2 regions of the Streptomyces sp. NPDC055287 genome follow, and region 1 is predicted to be linked to the other one. Evidence: predicted binding sites of a transcription regulator. Region 1 holds the regulator's gene; the other holds the start of a gene.
The links. Region 1 encodes HrcA, which represses chaperone genes, less so after heat shock. Its sites were predicted from a motif close to TTNGCACTCNGNNNNNCNGAGTGCNAA; they were not measured.
Positions count from the first base shown of each region.

Region 2: the regulator HrcA is predicted to act here: its motif matches at 1,269-1,295, upstream of groES (co-chaperone GroES).

Region 1 is NZ_JBSHNE010000010.1:100,830-115,021, forward strand. It holds gene ACWIHY_RS18015 (SpoIIE family protein phosphatase) at 190-2,184, shown strand; gene hemW (radical SAM family heme chaperone HemW) at 2,207-3,439, shown strand; gene ACWIHY_RS18025 (DUF3097 domain-containing protein) at 3,639-4,469, opposite strand; gene ACWIHY_RS18030 (MBL fold metallo-hydrolase) at 4,497-5,225, opposite strand; gene hrcA (heat-inducible transcriptional repressor HrcA) at 5,424-6,440, shown strand; gene dnaJ (molecular chaperone DnaJ) at 6,441-7,574, shown strand; gene ACWIHY_RS18045 (nitronate monooxygenase) at 7,672-8,754, shown strand; gene ACWIHY_RS18050 (16S rRNA (uracil(1498)-N(3))-methyltransferase) at 8,751-9,494, shown strand; gene ACWIHY_RS18055 (hypothetical protein) at 9,893-10,168, shown strand; gene ACWIHY_RS18060 (histidine triad nucleotide-binding protein) at 10,276-10,635, shown strand; gene ACWIHY_RS18065 (ribonuclease Z) at 10,645-11,550, shown strand; gene ACWIHY_RS18070 (adenosine deaminase) at 11,566-12,555, shown strand; gene ACWIHY_RS18075 (enolase C-terminal domain-like protein) at 12,675-13,976, shown strand; gene ACWIHY_RS18080 (carbohydrate kinase family protein) at 14,160-14,192, shown strand, end outside.
Region 2 is NZ_JBSHNE010000009.1:64,460-78,651, reverse strand. It holds gene ACWIHY_RS16525 (polysaccharide deacetylase family protein) at 1-710, shown strand, start outside; gene ACWIHY_RS16520 (DUF6234 family protein) at 733-1,134, opposite strand; gene groES (co-chaperone GroES) at 1,443-1,751, shown strand; gene groL (chaperonin GroEL) at 1,846-3,471, shown strand; gene ACWIHY_RS16505 (ester cyclase) at 3,623-4,327, opposite strand; gene ACWIHY_RS16500 (hydroxyacid dehydrogenase) at 4,390-5,418, opposite strand; gene ACWIHY_RS16495 (carbohydrate ABC transporter permease) at 5,473-6,330, opposite strand; gene ACWIHY_RS16490 (carbohydrate ABC transporter permease) at 6,327-7,223, opposite strand; gene ACWIHY_RS16485 (ABC transporter substrate-binding protein) at 7,231-8,562, opposite strand; gene ACWIHY_RS16480 (substrate-binding domain-containing protein) at 8,662-9,765, opposite strand; gene ACWIHY_RS16475 (DUF2264 domain-containing protein) at 9,933-11,765, shown strand; gene ACWIHY_RS16470 (SDR family NAD(P)-dependent oxidoreductase) at 11,728-12,501, opposite strand; gene ACWIHY_RS16465 (MOSC domain-containing protein) at 12,574-13,230, opposite strand; gene ACWIHY_RS16460 (LysR family transcriptional regulator) at 13,311-14,192, shown strand, end outside.

The DNA.
Region 1 (14,192 bases):
GGTGCGGGCGGTGCGGGCAGTGGCTCCGCCCGCTCGGCGCCTTCCCGGCCCCGGGCCTTCCCCATCTCCCGGGACTCGTTATGGCCACTTCGGTCACTCCGCGCTTATGTGCGGCGTCCGTCTGTCACTCTGTTCCATGTCGCCAGCGGCGTAAGCAGAGAACCGACGGGGAGCCGCACAGTGGGGTCCATTCCGAGGCAGCGGAAGACTACCTTCCGCTCAACGCACCTGACGGGCGGTCTGCCTGACGCGCAGTCGGCCGCCTGGACCAGCCTGCCCGGGAACCCCCTCGCGCCGGCCGCCGCGCGGCGCTTCGTCCGGGCCGCGCTCGCAGAATGGACCGGGCTCGGCCTGCCGGCCGCCGACGGTTTCACCGACCGTGTCGCCGACGACGCCGTCATCGTCGTCAACGAGCTGGTGACCAACGCCGTCGTCCACGCGGGCACCAACGTCGAGCTGGTGTGCCACCTGGAGGAGGCGACCGAGCACGACCCCGCCGCTCTCGTCGTCGAGGTCTCCGACCACCACCCCGCCCGCGTCATCCGCAACGAACCCGGCGGATCGTCAGCGGCGGGCGGCCACGAGTTCGGGCGCGGCCTGCACCTGGTCGCCGCCCTTTCCGCGTGCTGGGGCGTCACCTACCGCGCCGGCCTCAAGACCGTCTGGGCCCGGATCGCCATCGAGGGCGCACACCCGATCGTGCCCGCCGGGCCGGCCGACAGCGCCGAGCAGGCGCTGCAACGCGGGCTGCGCGCCGCCGAGATTCTGGCGCCCGTACCCCGGCGGACGGCGCGCGAGTACGACAGCGACTGGATCAACCGGGGCGCGCTGTCCTTCCTCGCCGAGGCGTCCGACCTGCTGACGGGCCAGTTCGACGAGGACATGATCGCGGCGCTCGCCGCGCAGCTTCTGGTGCCGAGGCTGGCGGACTGGTGCGCGGTGTGGCTGGAGGAGGAGGGCGCGGTGCCCCGTCTGGCCCGCGTCTGGCACCAGCGCGAGTCCAGCATCGAGGACCTGCGCGGACACGTCGAGAAGGAGCCGCCTGTCCTGCCGGACTCCGCGCGCGGCGGCCCCGTGCCCGTGCCGTGGCCAGGAATGGCGGACGGCGAAGGCGCCGACGGTACGGAGCGGGCTGAGGGCGCCGAGGGAGCTGAGGGCGCAGACGGTACTCACGGCACCGGCGGCGCCGCGGTCGCGTACCGGCTGATCGCGGGCGGCCGCGGGCTCGGGACGCTGATGCTGGGGCGGGCGGCGCTGACGCGGATGCCCGACGAGGTGACCGGCCTCATCGAGGACTTCGTACGCCGGGTCGCCCTGGCCGTCGCCGCCGCCCGCCAGTACACCCGCCAGGCCACCATCAGCCACGTCCTCCAGCGGGCGCTGCTGCCGGGTCAGATGGCCGACATCCCCGGCGTCGCCAAGGCCCTCGTCTACGAGCCGCGCGGGCAGGGCGTCGCGGGCGGCGACTTCTACGACGTCTTCCCCGGCGCGCGAGGCAGCTGGTCCTTCTCCCTCGGCGACGTCCAGGGCAACGGCCCCGAAGCGGCGGTCGTCACCGGCCTCGTCCGACCGTGGCTGCGGTTGCTCGCGCGCGAGGGCCGGGCGGTCGGCGAGGTACTGGGGCGGCTCAACGGGCTGCTGCTCGACGACGCGGTGGAGGCGGCGGAGGCGACCGCGAGGATGGCGGTGGTCTCGGCCGGAGCCGGCGACGGCCCCGCCGGGCCCCCCGGACCGCTCAGCCTGCTGGACGCCGCGCCGCAGCCCCGCTTCCTCTCGCTCCTGTACGGCGAACTGGTGCCGCTCGCGCCCGACGACGGCGGCGGGGTGCGGTGCACGCTCGCCTGCGCGGGGCACCCGCTGCCGCTCGTGCTCCGGCCCGACGGGAGCGTACGGCCGGCCGCCGTCTCCCAGATGCTGCTCGGCGTCGTCGACGACGTGACGTACGAGAGCGAGACCTTCGTCCTCCGGGCGGGCGACACCCTGCTGTGCGTCACGGACGGCGTGACCGAGCGGCGCTCCGGGCGGCGCATGTTCGACGACGCCGACGGGCTGGCGGCGGCGCTCGGGCGGTGCGTGGGGCTGAGCGCGCAGGGTGTCGCAGAGAGGATCATGCGCGAGGTGCACGATTTCTCGCCGACACCGCCCGACGACGACGTGGCACTGCTGGTCCTCCAGGCAATGTGACCGGAGCTGTGACAATGGGGGCATGCCTTCTGTACTGCCCGACGGTGAGCCCATGCCCGAAGACGGGGCGCTGCCACCGCACGCCCTGGCCGGCGCGGCCGAGCGGCCGCTCGGCTTCTACCTGCACGTTCCGTACTGCGCGACGCGCTGCGGCTACTGCGACTTCAACACCTACACGGCGACCGAGCTGCGCGGCTCGGGCGGTGCGCTGGCCTCGCGCGACAACTACGCGGACACGCTGGTGGAGGAGGTCCGCCTCGCGAGGAAGGTGCTCGGCGACGATCCCCGTCCGGTACGGACCGTCTTCGTGGGCGGCGGTACGCCGACGCTGCTGGCGGCGGGTGATCTCGTACGGATGCTGGGGGCGATCCGGGACGAGTTCGGGCTCGCGGACGACGCGGAGGTCACGACGGAGGCGAATCCGGAGTCGGTGAACCCGGAGTATCTGGCGGAGCTGCGGGCCGGTGGCTTCAACAGGGTCTCGTTCGGCATGCAGAGCGCGAAGCAGCACGTACTGAAGATCCTCGACCGTACGCACACGCCCGGCCGGCCCGAGGCGTGTGTCGCGGAGGCACGGGCGGCGGGCTTCGAGCACGTCAACCTCGACCTCATCTACGGCACTCCGGGTGAGTCCGACGCGGACTGGCAGGCGTCGCTTGACGCGGCGATCGGCGCCGGTCCCGACCACGTCAGCGCGTACGCGCTGATCGTGGAGGAGGGGACGCAGCTGGCGCGGCGGATCCGGCGGGGCGAGGTGCCGATGACGGACGACGACGTACACGCCGACCGGTACCTGATGACGGAGTCCGCGCTCTCGGCGGCGGGCTTCGAGTGGTACGAAGTGTCGAACTGGGCGACTTCGGACGCGGCGCGATGCCTGCACAACGAGCTGTACTGGCGCGGAGCGGACTGGTGGGGCGCGGGCCCCGGCGCCCACAGCCATGTCGGCGGGGTCCGGTGGTGGAACGTCAAGCACCCGGGCGCGTACGCGCAGGCGCTGGGGGACGGACGGTCGCCGGGCGCCGGGCGTGAGGTGCTCCCGGCGGAGGACCGGCGCGTGGAGCGCATCCTGCTGGAGCTGCGCCTCGCGGACGGCTGCCCGCTGTCGCTGCTGGCCCCCGCGGGGCTCGCGGCGGCGGAGCGGGCGCTCGCGGACGGTCTGCTGGCGCCGGAGCCGTTCGCGGGAGGGCGGGCGGTGCTGACGCTGCGGGGCCGGCTGCTGGCGGACGCGGTGGTCCGGGACCTGGTGGACTGACCGGGCGGTGCGGGTCGGGGCGGTGCCGACGGGCGGGCGCGGCGCTGTGCGGTTGCCTGCGGCGGTGCTGTTCCCCCACCCGCCCCTGTCCGAACCGGGGGCGAGCCCCCGCGACGCCCAGCGGGCGTGTCCTCAAACGCCGGACGGGATGGAATCGCCCGTTGCGGGGCCCTCGCACCCGCCCCGGTACCGCCTGCCGTCACCCCCCGGTCGGCGCCGTGACGAAATCGATCAGTTCCTCCACCCGCCCCAGCAGCGCGGGCTCCAGGTCCCGGTACGAGTGGACCGACCCCAGGATCCGCTGCCACGCCGCCCCCGTGTTCTCCGGCCAGCCCAGCCCCCGGCACACGCCCGTCTTCCAGTCCTGCCCCCTCGGCACCTTCGGCCAGGCCCGGATGCCCACGGCGGACGGCTTCACCGCCTCCCACACGTCGATGTACGGGTGTCCGACGACCAGCACACTCGCGTCCGTGACCTGCGCCGCGATGCGGGACTCCTTCGAACCGGGGACCAGGTGGTCGACCAGCACGCCCAGCCGCGCGTCCGGCGCCGGGGCGAAGTCCGCGACGATCGCGGGCAGGTCGTCGATGCCTTCCAGGTACTCCACGACCACGCCCTCGATGCGCAGATCGTCACCCCACACCCGTTCGACCAGCTCCGCGTCGTGGCGCCCCTCGACGTAGATCCGTCCGGCCCGCGCGACCCGCGCCCGCGCCCCCGGCACGGCCACCGAGCCCGACGCCGTACGGGCGGGCCGCGTCGCCGCGGCGGAGGACGGACGTACCAGGGTCACGACGCGGCCCTCCAGCAGGAAGCCGCGCGGTTCCATCGGGAACACCCGGTGCTTCCCGAAGCGGTCCTCCAGGGTCACCGTCGGCCCCTGCGCCGTCTTCTCGCACCGGATCACCGCACCGCAGAAACCGGTGGTGACTTCCTCCACGACCAGATCGGCCTCGGCGGGGACTTCGGGAACAGGGGCGGTCTTCTTCCAGGGCGGGGTGAGGTCCGGCCCGTACTGTCGGCTGCGCATTCCGCCGACGATAGCGCCGGGCCCACGTCACGACACGTCGAATCGCGCCGCCAACGCGTCGCGCTGCGCACGTACATACGCCGCGTTCACCACCGCCCCGTGCCCCGGCACGTACGCCGCGTTCTCGCCGCCCAGCGCGAGCAGCCGGTCCAGGGCCGCCGGCCAGTGGGACGGGTGGGCGTCCGGGCCGGCCTGGGGCGTACCCGACTCCTCCACCAGGTCGCCGCAGAACACGACCTCGGGGCTGCCCGGCACCAGCACCGCCAGGTCGTGGCCGCTGTGCCCGGGACCGACGTTCGCGAGCAGCACCTGACGGCCGCCCAGGTCCAGCGTCCACTCGCCGCACACCGTGTGGTGCGGCGCGACGAGCACGTCCGCCGCCTCCGCCGCCGCGCCCCGTTCCACCCCGTGCCGCACCGCGTCGTCCCGCAGCGCGTCGCGGTCCCGCCGCAGCAGGTCGTCGATTCCCACCGCTCCGTACACCTCGGTGCCCGAGAACGCCGCCGTACCCAGCACATGATCGAAATGTGGGTGGGTGAGGGCGATGTGCGTCACTCTCCGGCCGGGACCGAGCAGCCGCTGCGCCTGGGCCCGCAGCTCCGCGCCCTCGCGCAGAGTCGCCCCTGTGTCGACGAGCAGCGCGCCGCCGTCGCCCCCCGCCACCAGGCCCACAGTGGCGTCCCAGACGGGCATACGCCGCCGCCCCACCCCCGGTGCGAGCCGCTCCCAGCCTGCCTCTTCCCAACTGACGTCCATACCGCGACGCTAGACCCATCCCCGGGGCTTCCGCCCGCTGAACAGGGCCGTCGCGCGGTGACTCGCGCGACAACGTGACCGGCCGCCCTTGCTAGGGGCGTACCTGCCCGCCGTACACTGGGCCGGGGGCTGCTGGCACTCGCCCGCAGTGAGTGCCAGGCAGACACCGAACGACCGACCAGCTGGAGGTGGTGCGCGATGCTCAGCGAACGCAGACTCGAGGTGCTGCGCGCCATCGTTCAGGACTATGTGGGCACCGAGGAGCCCGTCGGCTCCAAGGCGCTCACCGAGCGGCACAAGCTCGGCGTCTCGCCGGCCACTGTCCGCAACGACATGGCGGCCCTCGAGGACGAGGGCTTCATCGCCCAGCCTCATACGAGTGCCGGCCGCATCCCGACGGACAAGGGCTACCGCCTGTTCGTCGACAAGCTCGCGGGCGTCAAGCCCCTGTCGTCGCCCGAGCGCCGCGCCATCCAGAACTTCATGGACGGTGCGGTCGACCTCGACGACGTGGTGGCCCGTACGGTGCGGCTGCTCGCGCAGCTGACCCGGCAGGTCGCCGTGGTGCAGTACCCGTCGCTGACCCGGTCGACGGTTCGGCATGTGGAACTTCTCTCACTGGCCCCCGCCCGCCTGATGCTCGTGCTCATCACGGACACCGGACGGGTCGAGCAGCGCATGATCGACTGCCCCGCGCCCTTCGGTGAGACGTCCCTCGCGGACCTGCGTGCCCGGCTCAACAGCCGGGTCGTGGGGCGCCGCTTCGCGGACGTGCCTCAGCTGGTGCAGGACCTCCCCGAATCCTTCGACAAGGAGGACCGAGGAACCGTTTCGACGGTCCTGTCCACCCTCCTGGAGACTCTGGTCGAGGAGACCGAGGAGCGGCTGATGATCGGCGGCACCGCCAATCTCACCCGCTTCGGGCATGATTTCCCCCTCACCATCCGGCCCGTGCTGGAGGCACTGGAGGAGCAGGTCGTGCTCCTCAAGCTGCTGGGTGAGGCAACGGACTCAGGCATGACCGTACGAATCGGGCACGAGAACGCCCATGAAGGGCTCAGCTCCACGTCCGTCGTCGCAGTCGGCTACGGTTCGGGCGACGAAGCAGTCGCCAAACTCGGCGTGGTCGGACCGACCCGCATGGACTACCCCGGAACGATGGGAGCGGTACGCGCAGTGGCACGTTACGTCGGACAGATCCTGGCGGAGTCGTAAGTGGCCACCGACTACTACGCCGTACTCGGCGTACGCCGCGACGCTTCCCAGGATGAGATCAAGAAGGCATTCCGGCGGCTGGCGCGTGAGCTCCACCCGGACGTGAATCCCGATCCCAAGACGCAAGAGCGCTTCAAGGAGATCAACGCCGCGTACGAGGTGTTGTCGGACCCGCAGAAGAAGCAGGTCTACGACCTCGGCGGCGACCCCCTCTCGCAGGCGGGCGGCGGAGCCGGCGGCTTCGGCCAGGGCGGCTTCGGGAACTTCTCGGACATCATGGACGCGTTCTTCGGTACGGCGTCGCAGCGCGGCCCGCGGTCGCGGACGCGGCGCGGCCAGGACGCGATGATCCGGCTGGAGATCGACCTCAACGAGGCGGCCTTCGGCACGACGAAGGACATCCAGGTCGACACGGCCGTCGTGTGTACGACGTGCTCGGGCGAGGGCGCCGCACCCGGCACCTCCGCCCAGACCTGTGACATGTGCCGCGGCCGCGGCGAGGTCTCGCAGGTCACCCGGTCCTTCCTGGGGCAGGTCATGACCTCGCGCCCCTGCCCGCAGTGCCAGGGCTTCGGCACGGTCGTACCGACTCCGTGCCCGGAGTGCGCCGGTGACGGGCGCGTGCGCTCGCGCCGGACGCTGACGGTCAAGATCCCGGCCGGTGTCGACAACGGCACGCGGATCCAGCTCGCGGGCGAGGGCGAGGTCGGCCCGGGTGGCGGCCCGGCCGGTGACCTGTACGTCGAGATCCACGAGCTGCCGCACGCGGTGTTCCAGCGGCGCGGAGACGACCTGCACTGCACGGTCACGATCCCGATGACGGCGGCGGCACTGGGTACGAAGTGCCCGCTGGAGACGCTCGACGGGGTCGAGGAGATCGACGTACGTCCGGGCACGCAGTCCGGGCAGTCGATCCCGCTGCACGGGCGTGGCATCACGCACCTGCGGGGCGGCGGTCGCGGCGACCTGATCGTGCACGTGGAGGTGCTGACTCCGTCGAAGCTGGACCCGCAGCAGGAAGACCTGATGCGCCAGCTCGCGAAGCTGCGCGGCGAGGAACGCCCGACGGGTCAGTTCCAGCCGGGGCAGCAGGGGTTGTTCTCGCGCCTGAAGGACGCTTTCAACGGGCGCTAGGCGCTCGCGGGCCCGGCCGGGGTCCTGGAGGCGCTCGCCTCCGCGACGGCCGAAGCCTCGATTCGGTGCAGTGCGGAGGGCATGAAACTATGCGTTCATGTCCTCCGCACTGACCGATCTTTGCCGTTATCCGATCGTGCAGGCCCCCATGGCGGGTGGCGCCTCCTGTCCTCAGCTCGTCGCCGCTGTCTGCGAAGCCGGTGGTCTCGGGTTTCTTGCCGCCGGGTACAAGACCGCGGACGGCATGTACGAGGAGATCAAGCAGCTGCGGGGCCTGACGGGCCGGCCGTTCGGCGTCAATCTCTTCATGCCGCAGCCGAGCCAGGCAGACCCCGCCTCCGTGGAGGTCTACCGGCATCAGCTCGCCGGCGAGGCCGACTGGTACGACACCCCCCTCGGTGAACCCGACAACTGCGCCGACGACGGCTACGAAGCCAAGCTGGCCATCCTCATCGACGACCCCGTCCCCGTCGTCTCCTTCACCTTCGGCTGTCCCACCCGTCCCGTCCTCGACGCCTTCGCCAAGGCCGGCACGCTGACCGTCGTGACCGTCACCACGCCCGAAGAGGCACAGATCGCCCAGTGGACCGGAGCCGACGCCGTGTGCGTCCAGGGCGTCGAGGCCGGCGGCCACCAGGGAACGCATCGCGACGACCCCAAGAACGACGGCACCGGCATCGGACTGCTGTCCCTCGTCGCGCAGGTGCGCGAGACCGTGCAGCTGCCGATCGTCGCGGCGGGCGGCCTGATGCGTGGCGCGCAGGTCGCCGCGGTCCTCGCGCTCGGCGCCGACGCGGCGCAGCTCGGCACGGCGTTCCTGGTGTGCCCCGAGTCCGGCGCGAACGTCCTGCACAAGCAGGCCATGACCAATCCGCTGTTCGTACGCACGGAGCTCACCCGGGCGTTCTCGGGACGTCCCGCCCGCGGTCTCGTCAACCGCTTCATGCGCGAGCACGGCCCGTACGCCCCGGCCGCCTATCCCCAGGTGCACCACATCACCTCCGGCCTGCGCAAGGCCGCCGCCAAGGCGGGCGACGCCCAGGGCATGGCGCTGTGGGCCGGGCAGGGGCACCGGATGGCGCGCGAGATGCCGGCCGGGCAGCTGGTCGAGGTCCTGGCGGCCGAGTCCGACGCGGCGCGCGCGGCACTCGACCTGCGGGGCACGGGCGGTGCGGCATGACGGCGCCGGTGTTCGTCGTCGACGCCGTACCGGCGAAGGGCCCGTACGTGCTCGAAGGCCCCGAGGGGCGGCACGCCGTCTCGGTCCGGCGGTTGAACGCCGGGGAGCACGTCGTCCTGACGGACGGGCTCGGTACAGGAGCGGCGGCCGTCGTGGTGGCGGCCGAGGGCAAGGACCGGCTCGTCGTCGAGGTGACGGACGTGACCGTCGAACCGGAACCGGCCCCGCGCATCACCGTCGTACAGGCGCTCCCCAAGGGTGACCGGGGCGAAGTGGCCGTCGAGACGATGACGGAGACCGGCGTCGACGCCATCGTGCCGTGGCAGGCGTCCCGCTGCATCACGCAGTGGCGCGGCGACCGGGGTGCGAAGTCCCTCGCGAAGTGGCGGGCCACGGCCCGTGAGGCGGGCAAGCAGTCGCGCAGGCTGCGCTTCCCCGAGGTGGGGGAGGCGCTGACGACGAAGCAGGTGGGCGCGCTGCTGGCCACGGCGGACTTCGCTGCCGTACTGCACGAGGACGCGTCCGTGGGCAGCGGGGCGCTCGCCACCGCCGGACTCCCCGTGACGGGGTCCGTCGTGCTGGTGGTCGGGCCGGAAGGAGGCGTGTCGCCCGAGGAGTTGGCGGTGTTCGCGGAGGCCGGGGCGAAGCCGTACCGGCTGGGGAGCAGTGTGCTGCGTACGTCGACCGCCGGGACCGCGGCGGCGGCGCTGCTGCTGGGCCGCACCGGCCGCTGGTCCTGACAGCCGCCGGTCCTGACAAGCGTGGCCGCAACTCCTCTTTCTCGGGCGGGGGAGCGGTGCGAGGCTGCCGTTCGTGGGGGCAATCGAGCGGACCCTGGTGGCGATCGGCCTCGCCGGTGCGGCAGTTGCGGGAATCCCGGCCTGCGAACCGGGAGCCGACGGGCTGAGTGCGGTGACCGTCGACATGACCACCGATCGGGCCGGCACCCGCGCCCTGGAACGGGCGGGCATCGACGTACGGTGGATGAGCTGTACGTCGACAGCCCGGCGAGGCCGGGGCCGGCAGGGCAACCAGCGACACCCGCCGGGCCACGGCGACCGGACCGAGCCGCGCGGTCGCCTCCGTCGACTGCGAGGGCGAGACCAGGGACGGGCAGGCGATCCGTATCGACGGCAAGGTGACCGAGGAGCGCTACGGGCGGTGCGTGCGCGGTGACCTGACGGCCGAGACGGGCGGAAGGACCGTGTTCCGGGCCGATGTGCTCGGCGACTGCCATGCCGCACCGAGCACGCCCGGCGCACCTGGCACACCCCGCACACCGACCGCACCGGGCAACCCCGGAACACACCCGGCGCCGCCCCTGCCGAGCGGCCCCGGCCGCCCGACCGTGACCGTCACGGCCACCGTCACCGTCGCCCCCGGCCCGACGTGCACCTGCGCTCCCGCCAAGTGACGGCAACACCTCGTCAGCCCCGTCCGTCACGGCGGCGGATAGCATGCGGCCATACTTGATCGGTATCGGAACATCCCGATCCAGCCGCATTCGAGGAGGCCAGGACCATGACGGGACAACCGCAGGCAGACTGCCTGTTCTGCAAGATCGCCGCGGGGGAGGTGCCCGCTACGGTCATCCGTGAGACGGACACGACCGTCGCGTTCCGCGATATCAACCCCCAGGCTCCGACGCACGTCCTGGTCATCCCCAAGGCGCACCACGCGGACGCCGCCGCGCTGGCCGCCGCCGAGCCGCAGATCCTCGCGGACGTGCTGACCGAGGCGGGCAACGTCGCCGCCGACGAGAAGGTCGACCGCACCGGCTACCGCGTCGTCTTCAACACCGGCTCCGGAGCCGGCCAGACCGTCTTCCACGCGCACGCCCACGTCCTGGGCGGCCGCGGCCTCAACTGGCCCCCCGGCTAAGGAAGATCTGTGTCCGCACGAGAGCTGGTGGTCCTCGGCACCGCCAGCCAGGTCCCCACCCGGCACCGCAACCACAACGGCTACCTCCTGCGCTGGGACGGCGAGGGCATCCTCTTCGATCCCGGCGAGGGCACCCAGCGCCAGATGCTGCGGGCGGGCGTGGCCGCGCACGACATCAACCGGATCTGCGTCACCCACTTCCACGGTGACCACTCGCTCGGCCTCGCCGGAGTGATCCAGCGCATCAACCTCGACCGCGTCCCGCACCCCGTCACCGCGCACTACCCGGCAAGCGGGCAGCGCTTCTTCGACCGCCTGCGGTACGCCACGGCCTACCGCGAGACGGTCCGGCTGACCGAAGCGCCGGTCGCCGCCGACGGGCCTCTGGCCACCGGTCGCTCGTACGTCCTGGACGCGGCCAGGCTGTCGCACCCCGTCGAGTCGTACGGCTACCGGCTCACCGAGCCGGACGGGCGCCGCATGCTGCCCTCGCTGCTCGCCCAACACGGCATCAAGGGCCCCGACGTCGGCCGCATCCAGCGCGACGGCCGGCTCGGCGATGTCACGCTCGGCCAGGTCAGCGAGGAGCGTCGCGGGCAGCGTTTCGCGTTCGTCATGGACACCCGGCTCTGCGACGGCGTGTACGCCCTCGCGGAGGGCTGCGACATGCTCGTCATCGAGTCGACGTTCCTCGACGAGGACGTGCGGCTCGCCGCCGAGCACGGCCATCTGACGGCCGGCCAGGCCGCCCGCGTCGCACGGGAAGCCGGCGTACGCCACCTGGTCCTCACCCACTTCTCGCAGCGCTACAGCGATCCTCAGGTCTTCGAACACCAGGCGCGGTCAGCCGGTTTCGACGGCGAGCTGACCGTCGCCGCCGACCTGCTGCGAGTCCCCCTCCCCAAGCGCCCCTGAACGAGAAGACCCCTCATGCACCTCCCCAAGGCCGAACTCCACCTCCACATCGAAGGCACCCTCGAACCCGAGCTGGCCTTCGAGCTCGCCGCGCGCAACGCCGTGGTGCTGCCGTACTCCACCACCGAAGAGCTCCGCCGCGCCTACCTCTTCGACGACCTCCAGTCGTTCCTCGACCTGTATTACGCGCTGATGGCCGTCCTGCGCACCGAGGACGACTTCGACCGGCTCGCCGACGCCTACCTGGCGCGGGCGGCTGCTCAGGGCGTACGGCACGCCGAGATCTTCTTCGACCCGCAGGCGCACACCGCGCGCGGAGTCGGGATCGGCACGGTCGTCGAAGGACTGGCCCGCGCCCTGGACCGGAGCGAGGAGCGGCACGGGATCTCGACGCAGCTGATCATGTGCTTCCTGCGCGACCAGTCCGCCGAGTCCGCGCTGGAGACGCTGGAGGCCGCCAGGCCGTATCTGCACCGGATCGCGGCCGTCGGCCTGGACTCGGCGGAGGTCGGGCACCCGCCGTCGAAGTTCCGTGCGGTGTACGAGGCCGCCGAGGCCCTGGGGCTGCGGAAGGTCGCGCACGCGGGGGAGGAGGGCCCTCCGGCGTACATCTGGGAGGCGCTGGACATCCTCGGCGTCGAGCGCGTCGACCACGGGCTGCGCTCCATGGAGGACCCGGAGCTCGTGAAGCGGCTCGTGCGCGACCGGGTGCCGTTGACGCTGTGCCCGCTGTCGAACGTACGGCTGCGCGCCATCGACGTCCTGGAGGACCACCCGCTGCGGGAGATGATGGAGGCCGGGCTGCTGGTCACCGTCAACTCCGACGACCCCGCCTATTTCGGCGGGTACGTCGGCGACACCTTCCACGCGGTGCACGAGGCGCTCGGCCTCGGCCAGGAGCAACTGCGTGAGCTGGCCCGCAACTCCTTCCGCGCGGCCTTCCTCGATCACGACGAGAAGCGCAGGGAGGCGTACCTCGCCGAGGTCGACGCCTACGTCTTCTGAGCCGGCTTCCGGGGCCGCGCGCGACTCCGCCCGTGCCGGGCCCGTTGACGCCCGTGCGGGCGCCTCTCTACGCTGCATTCTCATACGTGGACACCGTCTGCATACGGAGATGAGTAGTTGTGGCGGACCTGACCATCACCGACGTCCGGCTGACCCCCGTCCTGATCTCCGACCCACCCCTCCTCAACGTCCAGGGCGTACACCAGCCGTACACCCCGCGACTGGTCGTCGAAGTGGTCACGGCGGACGGCGTCACCGGCGTCGGTGAGACGTACGGCGATACGAAGTACCTGGAACTGGCCCGCCCGTACGCCGACCTGCTGCCCGGTCACTCGGTCGCGGATCTGAACGGACTGTTCACGCTCGCGCAGCGGGTCGGCGTCGGCCACGCGCGCGTGGAGCACGGCGTCGACGTCGGCGGGCTGCGCGGCGCGCAGACCGCGGACAAGCTGCGGCTGTCCGTCGTCTCCGCCTTCGAGGTGGCCTGCCTGGACGCGCTCGGGAAGGTGTACGGGCAGCCCGTGCACGTGCTCCTCGGCGGCAAGGTGCGCGACCACGTCGAGTACAGCGCTTACCTCTTCTACCGCTGGGAGCGGCACCCCGGCGGCGCGGGCGAGAGCGACGACTGGGGGGCCGCGCTCGACCCGCCGGGGATCGTGGCGCAGGCGCGGCGGTTCGCGCGCGAGCACGGGTTCCGTTCGTTCAAGCTCAAGGGCGGCGTCTTCGAACCCGGGCAGGAGATCGCCGCCGTACGGGCGCTCGCCGAAGCGTTCCCGGGACAGCCCCTGCGGCTCGATCCCAACGGAGCCTGGACGCCGGAGACATCCCTGAAGGTCGCGGGGGAGCTGCAAGGGGTACTCGAATACCTGGAGGACCCGGCGCCCGGGACGGCCGCGATGGCGGAGGTGTCGGCCGGGACGGACGTTCCGCTCGCCACCAACATGTGCGTGACGACCGTTCCGGAGATCCGCGAGGCGTTCCTCACCGACGCCGTGCAGGTCGTCCTCTCCGATCACCACTACTGGGGCGGGCTGCGGGCCACCCGGGAACTGGCCGCCGTATGCCGGGCCTTCGGCGTCGGCCTGTCCATGCACTCCAACACCCACATGGGCATCAGCCTGGCCGCGATGACCCAGGTCGCCGCCACCGTCCCCCACCTCGACCACTCCTGCGACAGCCACTACCCGTGGCAGACCGAGGACGTCATCACCCGGCGCCACACGTTCACCGGCGGCCGGCTGACCGTCTCCGACGCCCCCGGGCTCGGCGTCGAGCTGGACCGCGAGGCCATGGAGCGGCTCCACGGCCGCTGGCTCGACGAGGCGGCGTACGGCGCGATGCGGGACCGCGACGACGCCGCCGCGATGCGGCGGGCGGAGGGCCACGAGAGCTGGACCGCGCCCGCGCTGCCCCGCTGGTAGGGCCGGGGCGGAAGTCGCCGTCGTATCGCCGCGAGCCTCTGGGGGCGCGTATCGGGCACACTGGCCTGAATCCGCACCACACCACAGGAGCGCAGGGTGAGCACGGTGAGAAAGTACGCAGCGGCCACGTCAGCGGCCGAAGACGGCACCGGTCAGCAGGGCGATCCGACCCACGTCGACCCGCTGGACGGGCTCCGCGCCCCCGACGGCCCCTGC
Region 2 (14,192 bases), on a different contig from region 1:
CGGCGGCGCTTCCGGCGCACGCCCCGCCGGCCCCGCCCGCCGGGGCGTACGCGCGGTGGGGACTGCGGGCGCCGCTGCGTCCGGCGCCGACGCCCCCGGTCCGTAAGCCGGAGCGGCCCTTCGTCGTGGACCGCGTACCGACCCGCGACAAGGTCGTCTTCCTCACCTTCGACGACGGAGCCGAACGCGACCCCGAGTTCGTACGGATGGTCGACGAGCTGAATCTGCCGATCAGCATGTTCCTCACGGACAGCGTGGCCTCGCCCGGGTACGACCACTTCGACCGGCTGAGGCGGGCGGGCGGCGGCCTCAGCACGGTCCAGAACCACACCCTCCGCCACGTCTACCTGCCCGGTCTCCCGTACACCGGACAACGCGCCGAGATCTGCGGCCAGCAGGACCGCCTGGAGGCCCGCTTCGGCGCCAGGCCGCGGCTCTTCCGGCCGCCGTACGGGGCGTACAACAACCAGACGCTGCGGGCGGCGGGCGACTGCGGTGCCGATGCGGTCGTGCTGTGGGGGGCGTCGATGCAGATCAACGACCTGCGGTACGCGCACGGCGACCGGCTGCGGCCGGGAGACGTCGTGCTCGCGCACTTCCGGGGGCCCGGTGAGCTGAAGGGCTCGACGATCACCGAGATGACGACGCGGATACTGCGCCGGATCCAGGAGCAGGGATTCGCCGTGGCCCGGCTGGAGGACTACCTCTGACACCGGCGTGGTTCCGGGGCGCTCAGCCGCCGCTGTCCCTGCACTCGTCGCTGCCGCCCCCGCTGCGGCACTGGTGGCCGGCCCCACCGGGGTCGTACGTGGGCGCGGGCTCCGGGTGGGCGTCGTCGTACGCCCGGGCCGCGCCGTAGAGCACGGTCGCGCCGAGCAGCAGAGCGGCCAGCAGCTGGACCCATGCCGTAATGGCCCGGCCGCCGTTCCCGAAGCCGTACGCCGTCAGAGCGAAAGCCGCGGCCAGAGCGCCGAAGGTGATCAGCGCGGCCACTTCGCCGGCGCGCTCGCCCCAGAGCATGACCGCGGCCGTGAAGCAGGCCACCGCGTCGACCGCGAGTACGAAGACGGCGAGGGCGGCGTCGCCCCAGCCCGACGCGGGGCGGCGCTCCTGGACACTCCGCGCGGCGGGCATGACGGCACTGTCGTACGGAACCTGACGGCCCGACGGGGCGTTGGCGGTATCGAGACGCAACCGCGACCAGCCCGCGCGGGGCCCCGTGCCGGCCCGTGCGGGCACCCGTCGGCAACACGCACGGCGGCGCCGGATTGGCACTCCGCTTGACCGAGTGCTAACCGCGTCATAGTCTCGGCGTTGGCACTCTCCACCGGTGAGTGCCAAAAGTAGCGACGGGCAGGTCCGGCACCCGCGACGACGGATCCACCTGGTCGCCACCCCACATCAGTTAACCCCGTGAGATCTCCGAAGGGGGAGACCGGACCGTGACGACCACCAGCTCCAAGGTTGCCATCAAGCCGCTCGAGGACCGCATTGTGGTCCAGCCGCTCGACGCCGAGCAGACCACGGCCTCTGGCCTGGTCATTCCGGACACCGCCAAGGAGAAGCCCCAGGAGGGCGTCGTCCTGGCCGTGGGCCCGGGCCGCTTCGAGAACGGCGAGCGCCTGCCGCTCGACGTATCCGTCGGCGATGTCGTGCTGTACAGCAAGTACGGCGGCACCGAGGTGAAGTACAGCGGCGAGGAGTACCTCGTCCTCTCGGCTCGCGACGTGCTCGCGATCATCGAGAAGTAATTCGCCCGAAGATTGCTTTTGATCTGCGCCCCTGGCCCCCAGCGACAGCCGGGCGGCCCGGGGCGCATTTCGTTTGAGAGGACAGAGAAGCTCCATGGCGAAGATTCTGAAGTTCGACGAGGACGCCCGTCGCGCCCTCGAGCGCGGCGTCAACAAGCTTGCCGACACGGTGAAGGTGACGATCGGCCCCAAGGGCCGCAACGTCGTCATCGACAAGAAGTTCGGCGCCCCCACCATCACCAACGACGGTGTCACGATCGCGCGCGAGGTCGAGCTCGACGACCCGTACGAGAACCTGGGTGCCCAGCTCGTGAAGGAGGTGGCGACCAAGACCAACGACATCGCGGGTGACGGCACCACCACCGCCACCGTGCTGGCCCAGGCCCTGGTCCGCGAGGGTCTGCGCAACGTCGCCGCCGGCGCTTCCCCGGCCGCCCTGAAGAAGGGCATCGACGCCGCGGTCAAGGCGATCTCCGAGGACCTCCTCGCGAACGCCCGCCCGATCGACGACAAGTCCGACATCGCCGCCGTGGCCGGGCTCTCCGCCCAGGACTCGCAGGTCGGCGAGCTCATCGCCGAGGCGATGGACAAGGTCGGCAAGGACGGTGTCATCACCGTCGAGGAGTCCAACACCTTCGGCCTGGAGCTCGACTTCACCGAGGGCATGGCCTTCGACAAGGGCTACCTGTCGCCGTACATGGTGACCGACCAGGAGCGTATGGAGGCCGTCCTCGACGACCCGTACATCCTGATCCACCAGGGCAAAATCGGCTCGATCCAGGACCTGCTGCCGCTGCTGGAGAAGGTCATCCAGGCCGGCGCCTCCAAGCCGCTGCTGATCATCGCCGAGGACGTCGAGGGCGAGGCCCTGTCGACCCTGGTCGTCAACAAGATCCGTGGCACCTTCAACGCCGTCGCGGTGAAGGCCCCCGGCTTCGGTGACCGCCGCAAGGCCATGCTCGGCGACATCGCCACCCTCACCGGTGCGACCGTCATCGCCGAAGAGGTCGGCCTCAAGCTCGACCAGGCCGGCCTGGACGTGCTCGGTACCGCCCGCCGCGTGACCGTCACCAAGGACGACACGACGATCGTCGACGGCGGCGGCAAGTCCGACGAGGTCGCCGGCCGTGTCAACCAGATCAAGGCCGAGATCGAGTCCACGGACTCCGACTGGGACCGCGAGAAGCTCCAGGAGCGCCTCGCGAAGCTGGCCGGCGGCGTGTGCGTGATCAAGGTCGGCGCCGCCACCGAGGTGGAGCTCAAGGAGAAGAAGCACCGTCTCGAGGACGCCATCTCCGCGACCCGCGCCGCGGTCGAGGAGGGCATCGTCTCCGGTGGTGGCTCCGCTCTGGTCCACGCCGCCAAGGTGCTCGAGGGCGGCCTGGGCAAGACCGGCGACGAGGCCACGGGTGTCGCGGTCGTCCGCCGCGCCGTCGTCGAGCCGCTGCGCTGGATCGCCGAGAACGCCGGCCTCGAGGGCTACGTCATCACCGCCAAGGTGAGCGAGCTCGACAAGGGCCACGGCTTCAACGCCGCGACCGGCGAGTACGGCGACCTGGTCAAGGCCGGCGTCATCGACCCGGTCAAGGTCACCCGCTCCGCGCTGGAGAACGCCGCGTCCATCGCGTCGCTGCTGCTCACGACCGAGACCCTGGTCGTCGAGAAGCCGGCCGAGGACGAGGCGGACGGCGGCCACGGCGGCCACGGCCACTCGCACTGACGCTGACGTTTGGCGCCGACGTTTGGCGCCGACGTTTGGCGCCGACGTTGGGCACTGAAGTCCGGCGCTGACGTCCGGCGCTTGCGCAAGGCCCCTGTTCCCCCGCTGTTTCAGCGGCGGGAACAGGGGCCTTTTGCGCAGGGTGCGGATTCTACGACGGCGGTTCGACCATGCCGAGCTGGCGCATCATGCCCAGCACGTCCCAGTGCCACCAGCCCTCCTTGATCTTCCCGTCCTCGAACCGGAAGGTCGTGGTGCCGACCATGTCCACCGGCCTGCCGGTCGCCGGCATGCCCCGCATCTCGCCGGTGTTGGTGCCGCGCCAGCTCCAGCGTGTCGCGACCCGGTCGCCCTCGGCCACCTGGTCCTCGATGGTGAACTGGAAGTCGGGGAACGCCGCGCGGTAGCCGAGCGTCTCCATGCGGATGTCGTCGACCCCCATCGTGTCCCGCTCGTTCGCGACGTCGTGGTCGTGGTAGTCGGCCGCGAAGATCTCGCTGAAGGCCGCGGGATCGTCCCTGCCGCAGATCTCCAGGAAGAACCGGCTACAGGCGTCCTTGTTCAGCTGCTCGTCCCGGACCACGTCGAGGTCGGTGAACGAAGGCATCCCGTCACAGAGCGCCACCATCTCCTGGAAGGTCTTGTCGGTCTCCGGAAGATGGGAGTTCTTCATCGCCTCTTCGTGCGAGGGGAATTCGACGATCTCGACGTAGTGGTTCGTCTCCGCCCGGTCCTTGCCGATGATGTTGTGCGTGGCGGTCCGCTTGCCCTTGGTCTGTTCGACCCACTTGTCCATGAGCTGGTTCATGTCTTCGGACCGCTCGGTCTTGTAGTCGATTATCTGTACGAATTTCATGCCCGCCTCCCGGCCTGGGTGGAATACGTCCCATTTTAGTGAGGAATGCGCATTGTGGCGGTTCAGGCCGAGTGCCGCAGGGATGCCGGGTGGACCGGGTCGGCGAAGGGGCGGCCGGCGGCGTATCGCTCCAGCTCGTCCAAAGACTGGTCGGCCATGCGGTGCAGTTCGTCGCCGAGCGAGCCCGCGATGTGGGGGGTCAGCAGGACGTTCGGGAGGTCGTACAACCGTGAGTCCGCAGGCGGGAGTTCGGGATCCGTCACGTCGAGTACGGCGTCCAGGCGGCCGGAGGCGAGCTCGGGGAGCAGGGCGGCCTCGTCGACGAGGGAGCCGCGGGCGGTGTTGATCAGGGTCGCACCGGTCGGCATCGCGGCGAGCTGGCGGGCGCCGATCATGTGGTGGGTGGCCGGGAGCTGCGGGGCGTGGACCGAGACGACGGAGCTTCGGGCGCACAGGTCGTCGAGCGACGCCAGCCCGACGCCGAGGGCCGAGGCTTCGGGCGGGGTGACGTACGGGTCGTACAGCAGGACGTCCAGGTCGAAGGGGCGGAGCAGCTCGATGACGCGGCGGCCGATGCGCGAGGCGCCGACGATGCCCACGGTGCGGCGGTGGTTTCCGGCGCCGTCGAGCTCCGCGCGCCAGTCGTGGTCGGCGCGCAGGGCGCGGTAGCGGGCGGCGGAGCGCAGGACGCGTTTGCCGGCGAAGAGGATCGCGGCGAGCGTGTACTCGGCCACGGGCAGGGCGTTCGCGGCCGCCGCCGAGGTCACGGCGATGCCGCGGTCCCAGCAGGCCTGCGTGATGTGGTGCTTGACGGAGCCCGCCGCGTGGATGACGGCGCGCAGATTCGGGGCGGTGTCGAGGACCTCGGCGGTGAGCGGGGTCGCGCCCCAGCAGGTGAGGAGGACCTCGGCCTCGGCGAGCGCCGTCGCGACAGGCGGCGCGGGTGTGGCGAGGTCGTGTGCGACGAGGCCGGGGTCGGTGCGTGCCAGCTCGGCAAGGCGGGCGCGGTGGCGGTCGGCGAACAGGCGTTCCGCGATGCCGGGTCCCATGGAGAGCAGCAGGGACGGCTGATTGTCAGTGGTGTGGTGCATGGTGGAACTCGGGCTCCTCTTCGGTCGCTCGGGGGTCGCGGTCGTTTGCGTGCGTCACTTGACGCTTCCCGCGGTGAGCCCGGCCTTCCAGTGCCGCTGGAGGGAGATGAAGGCGACGATCAGGGGGACGACGGCGAGGAGGGACCCGGTGACGACGAGCGGGTAGAACTCCGGCTCGCCGTGGGCGTTGCTGTTCCACGCGTACAGGCCGAGGCTCAGGGGGAAGAGCTTCTGGTCCGAGAGCATCACCAGGGGGAGGAAGAAATTGTTCCAGATCGCGGTGAACTGGAAGAGGAAGACGGTCACGAAGCCCGGCATGATCATGCGCATACCGATGGACCAGAAGGTGCGCAGCTCGCCGGCTCCGTCGATACGGGCGGCCTCCAGGGCCTCGTCCGGGATGTAGCCGGCGCTGAACACCCGGGCGAGGTAGACCCCGAAGGGGTGGACCAGCACGGGGACGAGAACGGCCCAGTAGGTGTTGACGATGCCCACCTCGCTGGCGAGCAGGTACATGGGCAGGGCGAGTGCGGTGGTCGGGACGAGCACGCCGAGCAGCACCACGCCGAAGAGCTTCTCCTTGCCCCGGAAGTGGTACTTGTCGAAGGCGTAGCCCGCGGCGACGCTGATCAGCGAGCTGACCACGGCTCCGCCGCCCGCGTAGAGAAGGCTGTTGAGGTACCAGCGGAAGTAGAGGCCGTCGCTGTACGCCGCCAGGGCCGAGAGGTTCGCGCCGAGGTTGAAGTCCTCGAAGGAGAAGGCGTTTCCGGCGAGCAGGCCGCCGGTGTCCTTGGTGGCGGCGGTGAACAGCCAGACGAGGGGGAGAAGCATGTAGATCACGGCGAGGACGAGCGCGCCGTTGACGGCGGACTTCGACAGCCGGCGGCTGGTGGCGGTGCTCCTGGTGCTCATGCCTTCCTGCCCTTCCGGCCGGTGAAGCGGGTGACCGCGAAGGAGAGCAGCGCGGCGGTGAGGGCGAGGAGTACGGAGGCGGCGGCCGCGAGCCCGTAGTCGTTCCGGTCGAAGGCCGCGGTGTAGGCGTACATGTTCGGCGTCCAGGTGGAGCTGACGGAGGATCCGGTGCCCTTGTTGATGATCAGCGGCTCGGTGAACAGCTGTAGCGAGCCGATGACCGTGAACAGCGCGACCATCACGACCGAGGCGCGGATCAGCGGCACCTTGATGCTGAGCGCGATGCGCCAGGCGCCCGCCCCGTCCACCGTGGCCGCTTCGAGCACGGAGCGGTCGACGGCCTGGAGGGCGGCGTAGAAGATCACCATGTTGTAGCCGAGCCATTCCCACAACGCGATGTTGATCACGGAGGGGAGGGCGCCTTCGGGTGCGAAGAAGTCGAAGCCGACGCCGCCTGCCTCCATCGCGTCGACGACCGGGCTGAGCTGGGGCGTATAGAGGTAGACCCAGATCAGCGCGGCGATGATGCCGGGGACGGCGTGCGGCAGGAAGAGCGCGAGCTGGAAGAAGCGGCGGGCGCGGGCGAGCGTGGAGTCGAGCAGGAGGGCGAGTGCGAGGGCTCCGCCGATCATCAGCGGGATGTAGAAGACGCAGTACCCGAGGAGTACGACGAAGCCCTCGCGGAAGGCCGGGTCACCCAGCGCCGCCGTGTAGTTGTCGAGGCCGCTGAAGACGGTCTCCGTTCCGCCGAAGCCCAGTCCCGACTGCTTCTCGGTGAACAGGCTCAGCCAGACCGCGTATCCGACCGGCACCACCATCACCAGGGTGAAGAGGACGAAGAAGGGGGTCAGCAGGACGCCGGCGGCGGCATGGGTGCGGGTGCGGGCCTTCACGTTCCTCTCAGCCCTCCACCTTCAGGCCGCGCTTCTTCAGCTCGGAGACGGTCGCCTCGTGTCCGGCCTCGACCGCGTCCGCGATCGTCGCGCCGCCGTCGGCGACCTTGCCGAACTGGTCCTTGATGACGGTGTTGGTGGTGCCGGTGCTCGGGCCCCACGCCCAGTCGGGGCTGATGGAGGCACCGGCGTCCTCGAAGACCTGGTAGATGTCCTGGCCGCCGTAGAACGTGGCGTCGAACGACGCCTTGGCTGCCGGGCGCAGCCCGGCCGCTGCCGGGAAGGCGCTGGACGTACCGGAGGCGATCCGGGCCTCGACGCCGTCCTCGGTGGTCGTCATCCACTTCGCGAACTCGACGGCGGCCTCGGTCTTCTCGCTGTCCTTGGTCACGGCGAAGGTCGAGCCGCCCAGCATGCCGCTGGCCGGCTTGCCGTCCCAGGACGGCATCGGGGCGACGGCCCACTTGCCGCTCTGCTCGGGCAGGGTTCCCGTCAGGACGCCCGCGCCCCAGGAGGCGCCGAGGTACCCGATGGTGCCGCCGCTCTTGAGGGAGTTGGTCCACTCCGGACTGAAGGAGGCGTTGTTGCGGATCAGGTCGTCGTCGAGCAGTCCCTGCCAGTACGTCGAGACCTTCTTGGTCGCGGCGTCGGTCGTGTCGACCTTCCAGGTGTCGCCCTCGGCCTTGAACCACTGGGCGCCGGCCTGCCAGGCCATCGCCTGGAAGGTGGTCGGGTCGTCGGGGAAGAAGGTGCCGATGCGCGCCTTCTTGTCGGCCTCCTTGACCCTCTCGGCGGCCTCGCGGAAGTCGTCCCACGTCCTGGGAACTTCGACCCCGTACTTCTTGAACAGGTCCTTGCGGTAGTAGAAGGCCTGCGGCGAGGCGTCGAAGGGGACGGCCCAGTTCTTGCCGCCGAGGGTGGTCAGCTCGACCGCCTGCGGCAGGAACTTCTTCTTCACATCGTCGCCGAGGTGGCCGCTGATGTCCTGGACCGAGCCCTGGCTCACGAACTCGGGGAGCATCGGGTACTCGATGGAGACCAGGTCGGGGGCGTTGCCGGCCTTTACGGCGTTGGAGATCTTGGCGTAGCCGCCGGCGTTGCCGGAGGGGATCTCCTCGTACTTCACCCGGATGTTCTCGTGCGAGGCGTTGAAGGCGTCGACCACCTCCTTCGAACCCTTGGCCCAGCCCCAGAAGGTGATCGAGACGGGCTTGTCGTCACCTCCCGGCGCGGCGGACTTCTTGTCGTCCCCGCCGCTGTCGCCGCAGGCCGTCAGAACGGCGAGGGCGGTGGCGGCGCCGACTATGACATGGGTCGTTCTGTTCCAACTGGGGCTCACGGCACGGCTCCTGAACGGGCGGCGACATTGCGTTGGCCGTGATCCTTGAGCCAGTGCTGAGCGAAGTCAAGAGCGAAAGATTGATTGATCGAAAAAAGATCAAATCGATGAGACTCCGCAAGAGGCCCGCACCCGCAGGTGCGGAAGCAGCGTCAGATGCCGTCGCGGCTCCTCCCCGCCGGCTCCCCGCCCCCGCCCCAGCCGCTCCACCAGCAGCCCGGTCGCCTGTCGCCCGACCTCGCGCTTGGGGGGCGCCACCGCCGTCAGCGGGGTGTCCGCGAGTGCCGCCACCTCGTCGTCGTACGCGATCAGCGCCAGGTCCTGCGGCACCCGCACGCCCAGCTCCGCGAGCCGCTGCACCACCTGGATCGCGTCCACGTCGTTGTGGATCAGCGCCGCCGAAGCCGCCCCCGACGCCACCGCCGCCCGCAGGGTCTGCACCGCCGCCTCGAAGCGGTCCGGGTAGACCTCCGCCGGTACGGAATCGATCACGTCCTGCGGCGCCCGCACCCCCAGTACGCCGAGCGCGTCGGCGTACCCCGAGCGCACCGCGAGAGCCGTCGGCGAGTCGTCGCGCGCCATCAGCAACGGCGTCCCGTGCCCCAGTTCCATCAGGTGGCGCACGGCCAGCAGCACCCCGTGCCGGTGGTCCGAGCAGACCCGGTCGATCCCGTCCAGCGCGGAGCCCGGCACCGGCCGGCGCTCCAGCAGCACGGTGGGCACCGGCAGTGAGGTGATCCAGTCTCCGTACGCCGCCGGATCGCCCGGCCGCCGCCACCCCGGCGCGACCAGCAGCCCCTCGGCGCCCGCCGCCAGCAGGCCCTCGGTGCGCGCGTGGTCCTCCTCCGGGCGGTAGTCGCAGATGCGCAGGATCAGCCGGGCCCCCGCCCGCGCCGCGGCCTCGTGCGCACCCCGGATGACCTCGGCGAAGTAGTAGGTCGCCGAGGGGGCCAGCATCCCGAGCACCAGGCCCGCGCCGCTCACGGACGGCCCGCCCACCGGGGCGGCGCCCCGCTCCCGCGGCCACGAGACCGACCCGTGCACCCGGTCGAGCAGCCCCCGCCCGGCCAGCTCCTCCACGTCGCGGCGCACCGTGACGGGCGAGACGCCCAGCTGGCCGGCCAGGTCCGAGACGCGCGCCGAACCCCGTTCCCGTACCAGGCCCAGCAGTCGGTCGTGACGTTCAGCAGCACTCTCGCGCACGGCGGCAGTCCCCCTCGCAGTGTGTGGCACAGAAACCAGCGTGATCGAACGATAGAAGTTTCGATCATTCAACCGCAATCCATTGACGTTCGATCGGGCCGGCTTCTAGATTCCGGCCTGGATTCCGGCGACGCGGCAGTCCGGCAGCAGCCGTCCAGAGGAGCATCATGCCGTTCGGTGACCGCGACGACTGGGCAGCGACGGCGGACCGCCTCCTGCTGTCCGTACGCCCGTACGCGACCCCGCGCCACGCGCTCATCAACCTGCCCGGCCCCCGCCCGAGTTGGTCCGGCCCCCGCTCCGACGGCCTCGAAGGCTATGCCCGTACGTTCCTGCTCGCCGCCTTCCGCGTCGCGGGCGCAGACGGCCACGACCCGCTGGGCCACCTCGCCCGCTATGCCGAGGGCCTCGCCGCAGGCACCGCGAACCCCGTGAGCGACCGCGAGTTGACCGCCGGGGCGCCCGAGTCCTGGCCGCTGATGGCCGACGTACGCCAAGCCGTCGTCGAATCCGCCTCCATCGCCCTCGCCCTGCGCCTCACCCGCCCCTGGCTCTGGGACACCCTCGACGAGCGCACCCGCAGCCGCACCGTCGAGTGGCTGCTGCCCGCCCTCGCCCCGTCCCCCGTCGACAACAACTGGTGGCTCTTCGGCCTCACCGTCGCCGGATTCCTCCAGGACACCGGAATCGAGACCGACCGCGCCCGCGCCACCGTCGACCGCTCTCTCGCCCGCATCGAGGAGTGGCACGTCGGCGACGGCTGGTACAGCGACGGCCCCAACCGTGCCTTCGACCACTACAACGCCTGGGCCCTGCACTTCTATCCCGTCCTGCACGCCCACCTCGCCGGCGACCAGCCGCTCCTCGACCGCTACGGCCCCCGCCTGCACGCCCAACTCGAAGCCGCGACCAGGATGTTCGACGCCAACGGCGCCCCCATGCCGTACGGCCGCTCCCTCACCTACCGCTTCGCCGCCGCGGCCGCCCCCTGGCTCGGCGCGCTCACCGGCCACACCCCGCTCACCCCCGGCGCCACCCGCCGCCTCGCCTCCGGCACCCTGCGGTACTTCCTCGACCGGGGCGCGGTCGACGACCGGGGGCTGCTGACGCTCGGCTGGCACGGCCCGTACGACCCCGTCATCCAGAGCTACTCGGGCCCGGCCTCCCCCTACTGGGCCGCCAAGGGCTTCCTCGGGCTGCTGCTTCCCGCCGGCCACCCGGTGTGGACCGCCCCGGAGGAGCCGCTGCCCGCCGGGACGCGGGACGCCGTCACCACCCTCGGCCCGCCCAACATGCTGATCCAGTCCACGTCGGCCGACGGTCTCGTACGCCTCCACAACCACGGCAGCAACCACGTCGAACCGGGCGACGACCCCGGCTACTCCCGCTTCGCGTACTCCACCCGCACCGGACCGACCCACGACAGCGCCGACAACCACTTCGCGCTGCTCGTCGAAGGCGCCTGGACCACGCGCGGCCCGGCCCACCCCCTGGCCAACGGCCGCGGCTGGGCCGCCTCGGCGCACACCCCGGCTCCCGGCATCCGCGTCGTGTCCGCCACCGCCGTCCACGGCCGCGCCGAACTCCGCGTCCACCTCGTCACCGGCGCCCCCGAGGGCACCCGCGTACGCCAGACCGGCTGGGCCACCGACGACCGGGCGACCGGCCCGCTCCACCCGGCCGCCGACCGGCAGGCGGCCGCTCAGCTCCACCCGGTCCACGGCTACACCGGCGCGCGCGAGCAGGCCACCGGCTCCACCCTGGCCGCCCCCCGCACCCGTACCGCCGCCCTCGACGGCCGCACCACGGCGGACGGCTCGCTCTTCGTCGCCCTCGCCTCACTGACCGCCGAACCGGACCCCGCCCCCGTCAGCACCCTCGCCGACATCCGGATCACCGGCCGCACCGTCCGGGTGACCTGGAAGAAGGGGCCGACCACCGAGCTCCGCCTCGAGGACCGGACTACTGAGGGCCGTACTTCCGGCCGGTCCTCGAGCTGATCCCTCCCAGCAGTCCGCGCGGCGCCAGCTTCACCGCTCCCATCAGCGCCTTGTAACGCGGGTCCGGCACCGACACCGTCTTCCCGCGCGCCAGATCACCCATCGCCGCCGCCACGAGCTTGTCCGCGTCGAGCCACATCCAGCCGGGGATGTTGTCCGTACCCATCCCGGCCCGCTCATGGAATTCCGTACGTACGAAACCGGGGCACAGTGCCATCAGCCGCACCCCGCTTCCCGACAGGTCCCGCGCCGCGCCCTGGGTGAACTGCACGACCCACGCCTTCGACGCGCCGTACGTTCCGCGCGGGACGAAGGCCGCGACCGACGCGACGTTGACGACGCCGCCGCGCCCCCGCTCCTTCATACCCGCCGTGGCCGCGGCCGTCAGCCGCAGAACCGCCTCGCAGTGGACCTTCAGCATCGTCAGCTCATCGGCCATGGACACTTCGAGAAAGCGCCCCTTGTTGCCGAAACCGGCATTGTTGACCAGCAGATCCACCGGATGCCTGCGGTCCGACAGCCGTGCCTCGACGGACGTGATCCCGGCCTCGGTCGACAGGTCGGCCGTCAGTACCTCCGCCTCGATCCCGTGCAGGTCGTGCAGCTCTGTCGCCTGCTCCTGGAGCCGCTCGGTGTCGCGGGCCACCAGCACCAGGTTGTGCCCGTCCGTGGCGAGGCGCCGCGCGAAGGCAGCGCCGATGCCCGCTGTCGCCCCTGTAATGAGTGCAGTCGTCATGCGGGGCACGTTAGTGCCCCGCGAACGCCCCGGAGATCCCGCCCGCCCGCCAGGCTTTGCGGCCGAGGACTGTCAGGAGACGTACTTGCGCGCGGCCGCCAGCGCTTCGGGGTGCAGCGCCTCCCCGGCCGCGAGCGTGCTGGGCAGCAGGTGGCGTTCCGTCGTCGCCGACCGGAACTGCACGCCGACCGTGACGTCATGGCTCGGGCGGTGCACGATCTCGATGGCGTCGCCCGCCCGTATCTCACCGGGCTCGATCACCCGCAGGTACGCTCCGGGCGCGGCCTGCCGTGTGAAGCGCCTGACCCACCCCTTCTCGCCGAGGGCGTCCGCGAAGGTCCGGCACGGAATGCGGCCGCTGGTGACCTCGAGGACCAAGTCGGAGCCGACGCGCCAGCGTTCACCGATGAGGGCGCCGTTCACGTCGAGCCCGAGCGTCGTGAGGTTCTCGCCGAACGACCCGTTCGCCAGCAGGCGTCCGAGTTCGCGCTCCCAGCCGTCGAGGTCCTCGCGCGCGAAGGCGTACACCGCCTGGTCGTTCCCGCCGTGGTGGCGCGTGTCGCACACCGCGTCGCCGACCAGGCCGCTCGCCCCTATGCCCTTGGGCCCGGGCGCCACCACCCGTACGGGTCCATCGGCGGCCCGCTTGCGGATCCCGGTCGTCCCGCTCGGGGCGTCGGTGCCGTCCAGGGCCTCGGCGCGGCCCGTATTCACCGTCAGAAGCTTCATGACCGAACGCTAACCGGACCCGCCCCAAAGTCGCTCGCCAATATTCCGTCGCAAACCCAAGCGTCGCTTATGCTTGAGGGGTGATCGAAGCCCGTCATCTCCGTGTCCTGCGCGCCGTGGCCGCCACCGGCTCCTTCTCCGCCGCCGCGCGCGAACTCGGCTGCACCCAGCCCGCCGTGAGCCAGCAGATGAAGGCCCTCGAACTGTCCGCGGGAACCACACTCCTCATCCGCACGGGCCGCGAGATGCGTCTCACCCAGGCGGGCGAGGCCCTCGTCCGGCACGCCGCCGGCATCCTCGCCGGGCTGACCGCCGCCGAGGAGGAGGTCGCCGCCATCGCCGGCCTGCGCGCCGGACGCGTACGCCTGGTGTCGTTCCCCAGCGGTAGCTCCACGCTCGTACCCACCGCGCTGGCCGCCCTGCGCGCGGCCCACCCCGGCACCCGCGTGTCACTGGTCGACGCGGAACCCCCGCGCTCGGTCGAAATGCTGCGCGAGGGCGACTGCGACGTGGCGCTGGCCTTCCGGTACGGGCCGGGCCGGGCCACCGAGGACTGGGAAGATCTGGTCGTACGCCCGCTGCTCACCGACCGCCTCGTCGGCCTGGTCCCCGAGGGGCACCGGCTCGCGGAGGCCGGTCAGGTCGGCATCGGCGAGCTGGCCGACGAGCCGTGGATCGCCGGCTGCCCGCGCTGTCGCAGGCAGTTGGTCGAGGTGTGCGAGAGCGCGGGCTTCGCGCCCCGGATCGATTTCGCGACCGACGACTATCCGGCCGTGATCGGCCTGGTCGGTGCCGGCCTGGGGGTCGCGGTCCTGCCCGAGCTGGCGATGGAGTCGGTACGCCCGAAGGGCGCGCGCACGGTGGCGGTGGAGCCCGCAGTGCGGCGCGAGATCGTGGCGCTCACGCTCCCGGACCTGGCTCAGGTGCCGGCGGTGGCGGCCACGCTCGACCAGCTGGCGCTG